DNA from 2 places in the Streptomyces sp. NPDC001617 genome. Region 2 is predicted to be linked to the other one. Evidence: riboswitches for the same ligand, from Rfam matches in the RefSeq annotation. Region 2 holds a riboswitch; the other holds the start of a gene.
The links. A riboswitch is a leader RNA that binds a small molecule or an ion and turns the genes downstream of it on or off. The one in region 2 is predicted to bind glycine.
Positions count from the first base shown of each region.

Region 1 (5,551 bases), on a different contig from region 2:
ACCGGTCCGGATCTCCTCCTCGGTCCGCCAGGCGCGCTCGTTCTCCAGCATGAGTGAGGAGATGGACAGGCCCGTCTCCCGCGTCAGGCGCAGCAGCTCGTCGCCCGTGCGGAACGGGTACTTGAGGACCGTGTCGTCCAGCTTGATCCGGTCCGCGCCCACCGCGTCCTCGTCGACGACGAAACCGCCGCCCACCGAGTAGTACGTCTTCGAGAACAGCTCCGTGCCCGAGGCGTCGTATGCCCAGACCGTCATGCCGTTCGCGTGGTACGGGAGTGCCTTGCGGCGGTGCAGCACCAGGTCGTCGTCGAAGGAGAACGTGATCTCGTGTTCGCCGAGCAGATTCAGGAGCCGCGCGGCCTTGATCCGCTCCACCCGTTCGTCGGCACTCTCGACGTCCACCGTCCGCGGCGAGGCGCCCTCCAGGCCGAGCAGCACCGCCTTGGGCGTGCCGTGCCCGTGACCGGTCGCGCCGAGCGAGCCGTACAGCTCGCACCGCACCGAGGCGACGGAGGACAGCAGCCCTTCGTTGCGCAGACGGCGGACGAACATGCGCGCCGCCCGCATCGGGCCGACCGTGTGGGAGCTCGACGGGCCGATGCCGATCGAGAACAGGTCGAAGACCGAGATGGCCACGGGAACTCCTCCTACGGAGGGTGGGGGCACACGTTCCCGGGTGCCCCCACCAGGGGACTACTTGTTGAGGCCGGGGTACAGCGGGTGCTTGTCGGCCAGGGCCCTGACCCGGGTCCTGAGCGCCTCCGCGTCGTACGACGGCTTCAGGGCCTCCGCGATCACGTCGGCGACCTCGGCGAAGTCCTCGGCGGTGAAGCCGCGGGTGGCCAGCGCCGGGGTGCCGATCCGCAGACCCGAGGTCACCATCGGGGGACGCGGGTCGTTGGGGACGGCGTTGCGGTTGACGGTGATGCCGACCTCGTGCAGCCGGTCCTCGGCCTGCTGCCCGTCCAGTGCGGACTCACGCAGGTCCACGAGGATGAGGTGCACGTCCGTGCCGCCGGACAGGACGTTCACGCCGGCCTCGCGCGCGTCGGCGGCCGTCAGCCGCTCGGCGAGGATGCGCGCGCCGTCCAGCGTACGCCGCTGGCGCTCCTTGAAGTCCTCCGACGCGGCGACCTTGAAGGACACCGCCTTCGCCGCGATCACGTGCTCCAGCGGACCGCCCTGGAACCCGGGGAAGACGGACGAGTTGAGCTTCTTCGCGAAGTCCTTCTTGGCGAGGATGATGCCGCCGCGCGGGCCGCCCAGCGTCTTGTGCGTGGTGGACGTGACGACATCGGCGTACTCGACCGGGTTGGGGTGCAGCCCGGCCGCCACCAGACCCGCGAAGTGGGCCATGTCGACCCACAGGTGGGCGCCGACCGCGTCCGCGATCCGCCGGAACTCGGCGAAGTCCAGCTGCCGCGGGTAGGCCGACCACCCGGCGATGATCACCTTCGGCCGGTGCTCGGTGGCCAGCTTCTCCAGCTCGGCCATGTCGACCAGCCCGGTGGCATCGTCCACGTGGTAGGCGACCACGTTGAACTGCTTGCCGGAGAAGTTCAGCCGCATCCCGTGGGTGAGGTGGCCGCCGTGGGCGAGGTCCAGGCCCAGGATGGTGTCGCCGGGCTGGGCCAGGGCGAACAGCGCGGCCTGGTTGGCGGAGGCGCCCGAGTGCGGCTGGACGTTGGCGTACTCGGCGCCGAACAGCTCCTTGAGCCGGTCGATGGCGATCTGCTCGGCGACGTCGACGTGCTCGCAGCCGCCGTAGTAGCGCCGGCCGGGATAGCCCTCGGCGTACTTGTTGGTCAGGACCGAGCCCTGGGCCTCCATCACCGCGAGCGGCGCGAAGTTCTCGGACGCGATCATCTCGAGGGTGGACTGCTGGCGGTCCAGCTCGGCGTCGACCGCGGCGGCGATCTCCGGATCGAGCTCGTGAAGGTGGGTGTTCAGGACGGACATCAGGCGGTACGACTCCTCAGCCGGCGTTCTGGGCGGTGTACTCGTCGGCGGAGAGCAGGTCGGACGGCTCCTCCGTGGCCCGGACCTTGAACAGCCAACCGCCTTCGAAGGGCGCCGAGTTGACCAGGGACGGGTCGTTGACGACGTCCTCGTTGATCTCGGTGACCTCACCGGTGACGGGGGAGTACAGGTCGCTGACCGACTTCGTCGACTCCAGCTCGCCGCAGGTCTCGCCCGCGGTCACGGCGGAGCCCACCTCGGGAAGCTGGGCGTAGACGACGTCGCCGAGCGCGTTGGCCGCGAACTCGGTGATGCCGACCGTCGAGACGCCGTCCTCGGCGCCCGACAGCCACTCGTGCTCCTTGCTGTAGCGCAGCTGCTGGGGGTTGCTCATGGCCTGAATTCTCCTGTACGCGGGGGAGTGCTGATGAATGGGAGACTGCTGACAATGCGTGTGAGCAGGGACGATGTGCTCGAGGTCACTGCCCGAGGTCACGGAACGTCGGCTACGGCGGTGTCACTTCTGCCGCTTGTAGAAGGGCAGCGCCACGACCTCGTACGGCTCGTGACTGCCCCGGATGTCCACGCCCACGCCCGGCGTGCCCGGCGCCGCATGCGCGGCATCGACGTAGGCCATCGCGATCGGCTTCCCGAGTGTGGGGGAGGGCGCACCGGACGTCACCTCGCCGATCACCTCGCCCCCGGCGACGACCGCGTACCCGGCACGCGGCACCCGTCGCCCCTCGGCGACCAGGCCGACCAGGACGCGCGGAGGGCTCGAAGCGGCCCGCTCGGCGGCCTCCTGGAGCGCCTCGCGCCCCACGAAGTCGCCCTCCTTCTCGAACTTCACCACCCGGCCGAGCCCGGCGTCGAAGGGGGTGAGGGCCGTCGACAACTCATGCCCGTACAGCGGCATGCCCGCCTCCAGGCGGAGCGTGTCCCGGCAGGACAGACCGCAGGGGACGAGCCCGACGCCCTCGCCGGCCTTGGTCAGCGCCTGCCACAACTCGACGGCGTGCCCGGGCTCGACGAACAGCTCGAAGCCGTCCTCGCCGGTGTAGCCGGTGCGCGCGATGAGCGCCGGCACCCCGGCGACCGTCCCCGGCAGACCGGCGTAGTACTTCAGGCCGTCGAGGTCGGCGTCGGTGAGCGACTTGAGGATGCCGGGCGACTCGGGGCCCTGGACGGCGATCAGCGCGTAGGCGTCCCGGTCGTCGCGCACCTCGGCGTCGAAGCCGGCGGCGCGCTCGGCCAACGCGTCCAGCACGACCTGGGCGTTGGAGGCGTTGGCGACGACCAGGTACTCGGTCTCGGCGAGCCGGTAGACGATCAGGTCGTCCAGGATCCCGCCGTCGGCCCGGCAGATCATGGTGTACCGGGCCCGGCCCACGCCGACGGAGGCGATGTTGCCGACCAGCGCGTGGTTGAGAAGGGGGGCCGCCTCCGGGCCGGTCACGGTGATCTCGCCCATGTGGGAGAGGTCGAAGAGGCCGGCCTTCGTGCGCACGGCGAGGTGCTCGTCGCGCTCGGAGCCGTAACGCAGCGGCATGTCCCAGCCGGCGAAGTCGGTCATCGTCGCGCCGAGCGAACGATGCAGGGCATCGAGCGCGGTACGACGGATTTCGGTGCTGCTCATCGGACGGATGTCTCCCAAGGCATGACGGGCGAGGTCGTTCCTCCCCATCTGTCATCGGAACCTGAGAGGTTCGCCATGACCAGAACGTGGTCATGGCTTGCACCTTGGGTGGAGCCACTGCGCGCAGCGGCCCGCTTTTCAGATGTGCCTCGCCCGCGCGGTAACGGGGCCTGAGAGATTCAAGGGAGGGACTTGCTCCTTCGGCGCCCCAGCAGACGCTGCTCCTGAGGACTCTCCCGCGCGGATTCAAACGGCCGGTATGCAGTTGGCGCGCACATCATTGCACGCCTCGTCGGCTCGGGGGAGACCGCTCTTTTGTGACGGGCCTGTGGCCGGAACCGAACGGAACCGCGAGACGCCGTGCATTACCTTCTCTTTACATTAGTTGGGGAGAACCTTTCCTGACCCGACAGGGAGGACGATCACGGTGACAAGGACCACGGCGTACGCCACGACCTCGGCCCTCGCGCTGCCCAAGCAGCCCACGGCCCCGGCCCGCGAGCGGTGCGACGAGCGCCCGGCACCGGTCGTCCGCGACCTCCGCGACCGCTCGGGCCGCAGCCCGCACGCCCTCCTCTTCGGCCCCCGGGACCTCGTCGTCGTCACGGGCCTGCCCGGCAGCGGCAAGTCGACGCTGATGACCCGCGCGGTGAAGGGTCTGCGTATCGACTCCCAGGACACCCGGGACCGCTGGGACGCCCGAGCCCCGGGCCTCCTCCCGTACGCCCTCTACCGCCCCCTGGTCCGCGTCGCCCACTTCGCCGGCCTGCGCCGCGCCCTGCGCTCCGGCGAGGGCGTCGTGGTCCACGACTGCGGTACGCAGGCCTGGGTCCGCGACTGGCTGGCCCGCGAGGCCCGCCGCCGCGGCGGCACCCTGCACCTGTTGCTCCTGGACGTCACTCCGGGCATGGCCCTGGAGGGCCAGCGCGAGCGCGGCCGGGGCGTCTCCCGCTACGCCTTCCTGCGTCACCGCACGGCCGCGGCCCGGCTCATCCGCTCCGTCGAGCGCGGCGACCTGCCGGCAGGGGTGGGCTCGGCGGTCCTGCTGGACCGTCCGGCAGCGGACGTACTCCGCAGGATCACCTTCACGAACCGACCCACCGACGCCGGTACCCGCTAGCCTTTCCTGCCACAGCAGTGGATTACAGCAGGCGGTCGTAGACAGATGGACTTCCCGGCGGATCTTCCCGCGGACTTTCCCACGCAGGCGCACCCCCATCCGCACGGCGGATGGCCCGGCAACGAGCTGGAGGAGGTGCTGTCGGCCTCCCTCGGCATTCCCGCCGCGGGCGGCAGGATCATCGAGGTCCTGGGCCGCAGCTTCCTCTGGATCCCGCTGCCCAATGGCGGCGGCCCGCACAGTGGCCCCCTCGACCTGCCCACGATGGAGATCGAGGGCCAGGCCTATGTACCGGTCTTCAGCTCCGAGGAGCAGTTCCGCCAGGTCGTCGGCAGCCATATGTCGTTCACGATCGCCCCGGCCGTGGAGTTCGCCCGCGGCCTGCCCCCGCACGTGGGCCTCGCGATCAACCCCGACGGCGTGGTCGGCGTCCCCCTTCCGCCCGCCGCCGTCGCCGAACTCTGCCGCATCGGCCGCACCGCCCTCGACGGCCCCACCTCCGGCGGCCGCGTGAAGCTGTACGAGCCGGACTGGCAGGAGGACCCGATCGACTTCCTGGCCGTCGCCTCCGCCGAGTTCGCCGGGACAGGCGTGGTCGTCACGGCCCGCCGCTGCCTCGCGGCCATCGAAACGGCGGCCCCGGTCATGTTCGTCGGCGTGGAACTCTCCCAGTGGGAAGGCGATCTACGAGCCCTCCCCCTCCAGGCCCTGGAACGAGCCGTCACCAAGATCCCCACCCAGTGGCCGGTCAACCTGGTCCTCCTGGACGTCACGGACGACCCGGTGGCGACATGGATGCGCGACCGGGTACGCCCTTTCTATACGAGGGACCACTT
Region 1 is NZ_JBSFHA010000056.1:16,854-22,404, reverse strand. It holds gene ACWC09_RS33950 (L-serine ammonia-lyase) at 1-636, opposite strand, end outside; gene glyA (serine hydroxymethyltransferase) at 694-1,959, opposite strand; gene gcvH (glycine cleavage system protein GcvH) at 1,976-2,353, opposite strand; gene gcvT (glycine cleavage system aminomethyltransferase GcvT) at 2,477-3,595, opposite strand; glycine riboswitch at 3,634-3,743, opposite strand; glycine riboswitch at 3,744-3,844, opposite strand; gene ACWC09_RS33930 (AAA family ATPase) at 4,023-4,715, shown strand; gene ACWC09_RS33925 (enhanced serine sensitivity protein SseB) at 4,761-5,551, shown strand, end outside.
Region 1: linked by a shared signal. The riboswitch ahead of gcvT (glycine cleavage system aminomethyltransferase GcvT) and the one ahead of gcvP (aminomethyl-transferring glycine dehydrogenase) in region 2 are both predicted to bind glycine.

Region 2 (5,551 bases):
CCGCCGAGGCCGGATCGGCCCCCCAATCTCTGCCCGACTACCCAAACGTCCCGGGCACGTCCTAGGGTTGCTGTGTGAACGAGCTCGATGTCGTAGGTGTCCGGGTCGAAATGCCCTCCAACCAACCGATCGTGCTCCTGCGTGAAGTGGGAGGCGACCGCTACCTCCCCATCTGGATCGGGCCCGGGGAGGCGACGGCGATCGCCTTCGCCCAGCAGGGCATGGCCCCCGCACGACCGCTGACCCACGACCTGTTCAAGGACGTGCTGGAGGCCGTCGGCCAGGAGCTCACGGAAGTGCGCATCACGGACCTGCGTGAGGGCGTCTTCTACGCGGAGCTGGTCTTCGCCAGCGGAGTCGAGGTGAGCGCCCGCCCCTCCGATGCCATAGCGCTGGCCCTGCGCACCGGGACGCCGATCTACGGCAGCGACGGCGTGCTCGACGACGCGGGCATCGCGATCCCGGACGAGCAGGAGGACGAGGTGGAGAAGTTCCGCGAGTTCCTCGACCAGATCTCCCCGGAGGACTTCGGCACCAGCAGCCAGTGAGGCGCGGCCCGCTCGGCGGACCAGCGGTCCGTGGCGGGCCGGCTTCGGTCGGTCCGGGGCGAAATGCCGGCATTTGCCGGCGGGGAGTGAGAGCGTCCTGCGGCCCGCTCCGAGCGCATTCGGCTAGCCTTTCCCCGCGGTGGGGTACGGGAAACCACTCTTAGGGTGATTATCACTCGGCGTGCCGAGTGTGGCGGTCGTTGACGCACCCCTGGTGGCTGCCTACCGTCGAGGAGGCAGGTCAAGGACGGAGGTCGGCGTGAGAAGCAGCGGCGACGGTACGGCTGGGGGTGCCCCCGGACGCGAGGTCGGGGGAAGCTTTCCGTACCCGCTTCACGGCAGCGCGGCCGATCACGCTCCGCAGCGACCGGCGGCCGTGCCGAGCAGCGGAGGGGCGACGTCCATGGCGTCCGAGCAGATCGGCTACCGCGGGCCGACGGCCTGTGCGGCCGCCGGCATCACCTACCGGCAACTCGACTACTGGGCGCGCACCGGGCTCGTCGAGCCGAGCGTGCGGCCCGCCCACGGGTCGGGGACCCAGCGGCTCTACAGCTTCCGGGACGTCGTCGTCCTGAAGATCGTCAAGCGGTTCCTGGACACGGGTGTGTCCCTGCAGAACATCCGCACCGCCGTGCAGCATCTGCGCGAGCGCGGCTTCCGGGACCTGGAGCGCATGACGCTCATGAGTGACGGTGCCACCGTCTACGAGTGCACCTCACCCGACGAGGTCCACGCGCTGCTCCAGGGCGGGCAGGGCATCTTCGGGATCGCCGTCGGTGTGGTGTGGCGGGATGTCGAGAGCGCGCTCTCGCAGCTGCACGGCGAGCGGATCGACACCGGCGAGACACTGATCGGGCAGAACCCGACCGACGAGCTGGCGCGGCGGCGCAACCGGGCCGTCTAGAGGGAGCGACACCGGGCGGTCGTCTTCAGGCCGGGGGCATTGTCAGTGGCGTAGGGCAGCATCGGACATGTGAGAAACGCGCCCACGATCCTGCATCTCGACATGGATGCCTTCTACGCCTCGGCGGAGCAGGCGTCCAAGCCGAGTCTGCGCGGGAAGGCCGTGGTCGTGGGCGGGCTGGGGCCGCGTGGGGTGGTGGCCACGGCTTCGTACGAGGCGCGGGTCTTCGGGGTGCGGTCCGCGATGCCGATGGCCCAGGCGCGGCGGCTGGCGCCGAACGCCGCGTATCTGGTGCCGCGCTTCGGGTTCTACCGGGCGATCAGCGAGCAGGTGATGGGGATGCTGCACGCGCTGTCGCCCCTGGTGGAGCCGCTCAGCCTGGACGAGGCGTTCGTGGACCTGGAGGCCGGTCAGACGGCCTGGGACGCGGCCTCGGCCCGGCTGGTCGGGGAGAAGCTGCGGGCCGACATACGGGCCGTCACGGGCCTCACCGGGTCCGTGGGGCTCGCCGCGTCCAAGATGCTCGCGAAGATCGCCTCCGAGGAGGCCAAGCCGGACGGGCTGGTGCTGATCGAGCCCGGCACCGAGCGGGCGTTGCTGGGGCCGATGCCGGTGCGGACCCTGCCGGGGGTGGGGCCGGCGACGGGGGACCATCTGCGGCGGGCCGGGATCACGACGGTCGACGACATCGCCGAGGCCGGGGACGACGAGCTCGTACGGCTGCTGGGCAAGGCGCACGGGCATGCGCTCTACGCCATGGCACTGGCCCATGACGACCGGCCCGTGGTGGCCGAGCGGGAGACCAAGTCGGTGTCCGTCGAGGACACGTATGACGTGGACATTCACGACCGGCTGCGGGTGGGGATGGAGGTGCAGCGGCTGGCCGATCGGTGCGTGCGGCGGTTGCGGGGGGCGGGGCTGTCCGGGCGGACCATCGTGTTGAAGGTGCGGCGGTACGACTTCTCGACGTTGACCCGGTCGGAGACGTTGCGGGGGCCGACCGATGATCCTGCGGTGGTGCGGGAGGCCGCGGCTCGGCTGCTGGAGGGCGTGGACACGACGGGGGGTGTGCGGTTGTTGGGGGTGGGGGTGAGTGGGCTTGCCGATTACACGCAGGAGGACCTGTTCGCGCAGGCCGCGTTTGCGCAGACGGCCGGGGAGGGGGTGGAGCATGCGGAGGAGGAGGGGGAGGACGGGGCTGTGGCGGAGCAGGTCGTGGCTGTCGAGCGGCGGTGGTCTGCGGGGCATGATGTGCGGCATGCCGAGTTCGGGCATGGGTGGGTGCAGGGGAGTGGGCTGGGGCGGGTGACGGTGCGGTTCGAGACGCCGGGGTCCGAGGTGGGGCGTGTGCGGACGTTTCGGGTCGATGATCCTGAGCTGGAGCCGGCTGATCCGTTGCCATTGGTGGCGGGAGCCTCGGTGGACGGCATGCGTGCGTGATCGGGTACGGGTTCCCACCCGCACCACCCGTGCGGCGTTCGTGGTCGGCGGCCATCCCTGACCGCGCCTCAGGGCTCTGCGTCCTCCGTCCCCGCCAGCCTGCCGAAATCCCGGTCCGGGAACGGGGGAGGTGGGGCCACGTCCAGGCCGTAGTGGTGGTAGAGCTGGAGTTCCTGTTCGGGGGATAGGTGGCGGCCTACGCCGAAGTCGGGAGCGTCCTTGATCAGGGAGCGGTCGAAGGGGATGTGGAGGGTGCCCTCGACCAGTTCGCTGGGCTCCAGAGGGACGAAGGCGTCCCGGGAGAACAGGCCGGTGCGTATGGCGGCCCACTCCGGCACGCCGGTCGCGTCGTCGAGGTAGACCTCGTCGATGGTGCCGATCTTGGTGCCGTTGCGGTCGAACGCCTTGCGGCCGATCAGATTGCGCGGATCGATGTCGGTCTGCACGGGGCCCTCCACTGGTTCTCGACTCGCAACTCATCCGTAAGCACTACAAAAGAACACATTGGGCAAGGTGGCCACTCGAAGGCCCGGTCGTTGCCCTCGCTGGTAGGCTGACAGCGGCTGCTGACCCCGTGCGGGAGAGTCCTCCGGAGAACTTCGGAGGCGCCGAAGGAGCAAATCCTCCCCGGAATCTCTCAGGCTCACGTACCGCACGGACGAGGTCACTCTGGAAAGCAGGGCGGGTGTCGACGGCTTCCGCTCTCACCGACGGTGAAAGCCGGGAGCTCTTGAGCGGACCCGGTGAAGCTCTCAGGTTGAGATGACAGAGGGGGAGGCCGTCCGGGTACCCGTGCCGTGGTGCCCCTCGAAGGTCGTGTCAGACCAGGAGGCCTCCGCAATGACCGCCCACCGCATTCCGCTCGCCGAGCTCGAGCAGGGTATCCCCTTCGAACAGCGCCATATCGGCCCCGACCACGGGGCCCGCGCCAAGATGCTCGCGCAGGTCGGGTACGGCTCGCTGGACGAGCTCACCGCCGCCGCGGTGCCGGATGTGATCAAGAACGCCGACGATGTCCTGAAGCTGCCGGGGGCTCGTACCGAGGCCGAGGTGCTTGCCGAGCTGCGTTCGCTTGCCGATCGGAACCAGGTTCTCGATTCCATGATCGGACTCGGGTACTACGGGACCTTCACCCCGCCCGTCATCCTGCGGAACGTCATGGAGAATCCCGCCTGGTACACGGCCTACACGCCGTACCAGCCCGAGATCTCGCAGGGGCGGCTCGAAGCCCTCCTCAACTTCCAGACCGTCGTCGCCGACCTCACCGGTCTGCCCACCTCCGGTGCCTCGCTGCTCGACGAGGGGACCGCGGCCGCGGAGGCTGTGGCGCTGTCCCGGCGCATGGGGAAGAACAAGAAGGGGCTCTTCCTCGTCGATGCGGACGTGCTGCCGCAGACCATCGCCGTGATCGAGACCCGGGCCGAGCCCACCGGCGTGGAGGTCGTCGTCGCCGATCTGAGCGACGGGATTCCGGCCGACGTCGCCGGGCGTGAGATCAACGGCGTGCTCATCCAGTACCCCGGCGCCTCCGGTGCCGTACGCGACATCAAGCCGGTCATCGAGCAGGCGCACGAGCTGGGTGCCCTGGTCACCGTCGCCGCCGACCTGCTCGCGCTGACCCTGCTGAAGTCGCCCGGTGAGCTCGGGGCGGACATCGCGGTCGGTACGACGCAGCGGTTCGGTGTGCCGATGGGCTTCGGCGGGCCGCACGCGGGCTACATGGCCGTACACGAGAAGTTCGCCCGGAGCCTGCCCGGGCGGCTCGTGGGTGTGTCCGTGGACGCGGACGGGCACAAGGCGTACCGGCTGGCCCTGCAGACCCGTGAGCAGCACATCCGGCGGGAGAAGGCGACCAGCAACATCTGTACGGCGCAGGTGCTGCTCGCCGTCATGGCCGGCATGTACGCCGTCTACCACGGGCCGGAGGGCCTGAAGGGCATCGCGCGGCGGACCCATCGGTACGCCACGATCCTCGCCGAGGGGCTTGAGCGCGGTGGCGTCGAGGTGGTGCACGGGTCCTACTTCGACACGCTCACCGTACGGGTGGCCGGGCGCGGCGCTGAGATCGTCGCCGCCGCGCGGGAGAACGGGGTCAATCTGCGGCTCGTCGACGCCGATCACGTCTCCCTCGCCTGCGACGAGACGACGGCCAGGGCCCAACTGGGCGCCGTATGGAGCGCGTTCGGGGTCGACGGTGACATCGAGGCGCTGGACGAGGTTGTCGGGGAAGCGATTCCGCAGGATCTGCTGCGTGACGACGAGTTCCTCGCTCACCCCGTCTTCCACCAGTACCGTTCCGAGACCGCGATGCTGCGGTACCTGCGCAGGCTGGCCGACCGGGACTACGCGCTGGACCGCGGCATGATTCCGCTCGGCTCCTGCACGATGAAGCTCAACGCGACCACCGAGATGGAGCCGGTCACCTGGCCCGAGTTCGGGCAGCTGCACCCCTTCGCGCCCGCCGAGCAGGCGCAGGGCTATCTGACGCTGATCCGCGAGCTGGAGGAGCGGCTGGCCGAGGTCACCGGGTACGACAAGGTGTCGCTGCAGCCCAACGCGGGGTCGCAGGGCGAGCTGGCCGGGCTGCTCGCCGTTCGTGGGTATCACCGGGCCAACGGGGACGCGCAGCGGACCGTCTGTCTGATTCCGTCGTCCGCGC
Region 2 is NZ_JBSFHA010000143.1:7,366-12,916, forward strand. It holds gene ACWC09_RS50490 (bifunctional nuclease family protein) at 75-548, shown strand; gene ACWC09_RS50495 (MerR family transcriptional regulator) at 808-1,452, shown strand; gene ACWC09_RS50500 (DNA polymerase IV) at 1,522-2,892, shown strand; gene ACWC09_RS50505 (PRC-barrel domain-containing protein) at 2,961-3,338, opposite strand; glycine riboswitch at 3,460-3,555, shown strand; gene gcvP (aminomethyl-transferring glycine dehydrogenase) at 3,733-5,551, shown strand, end outside.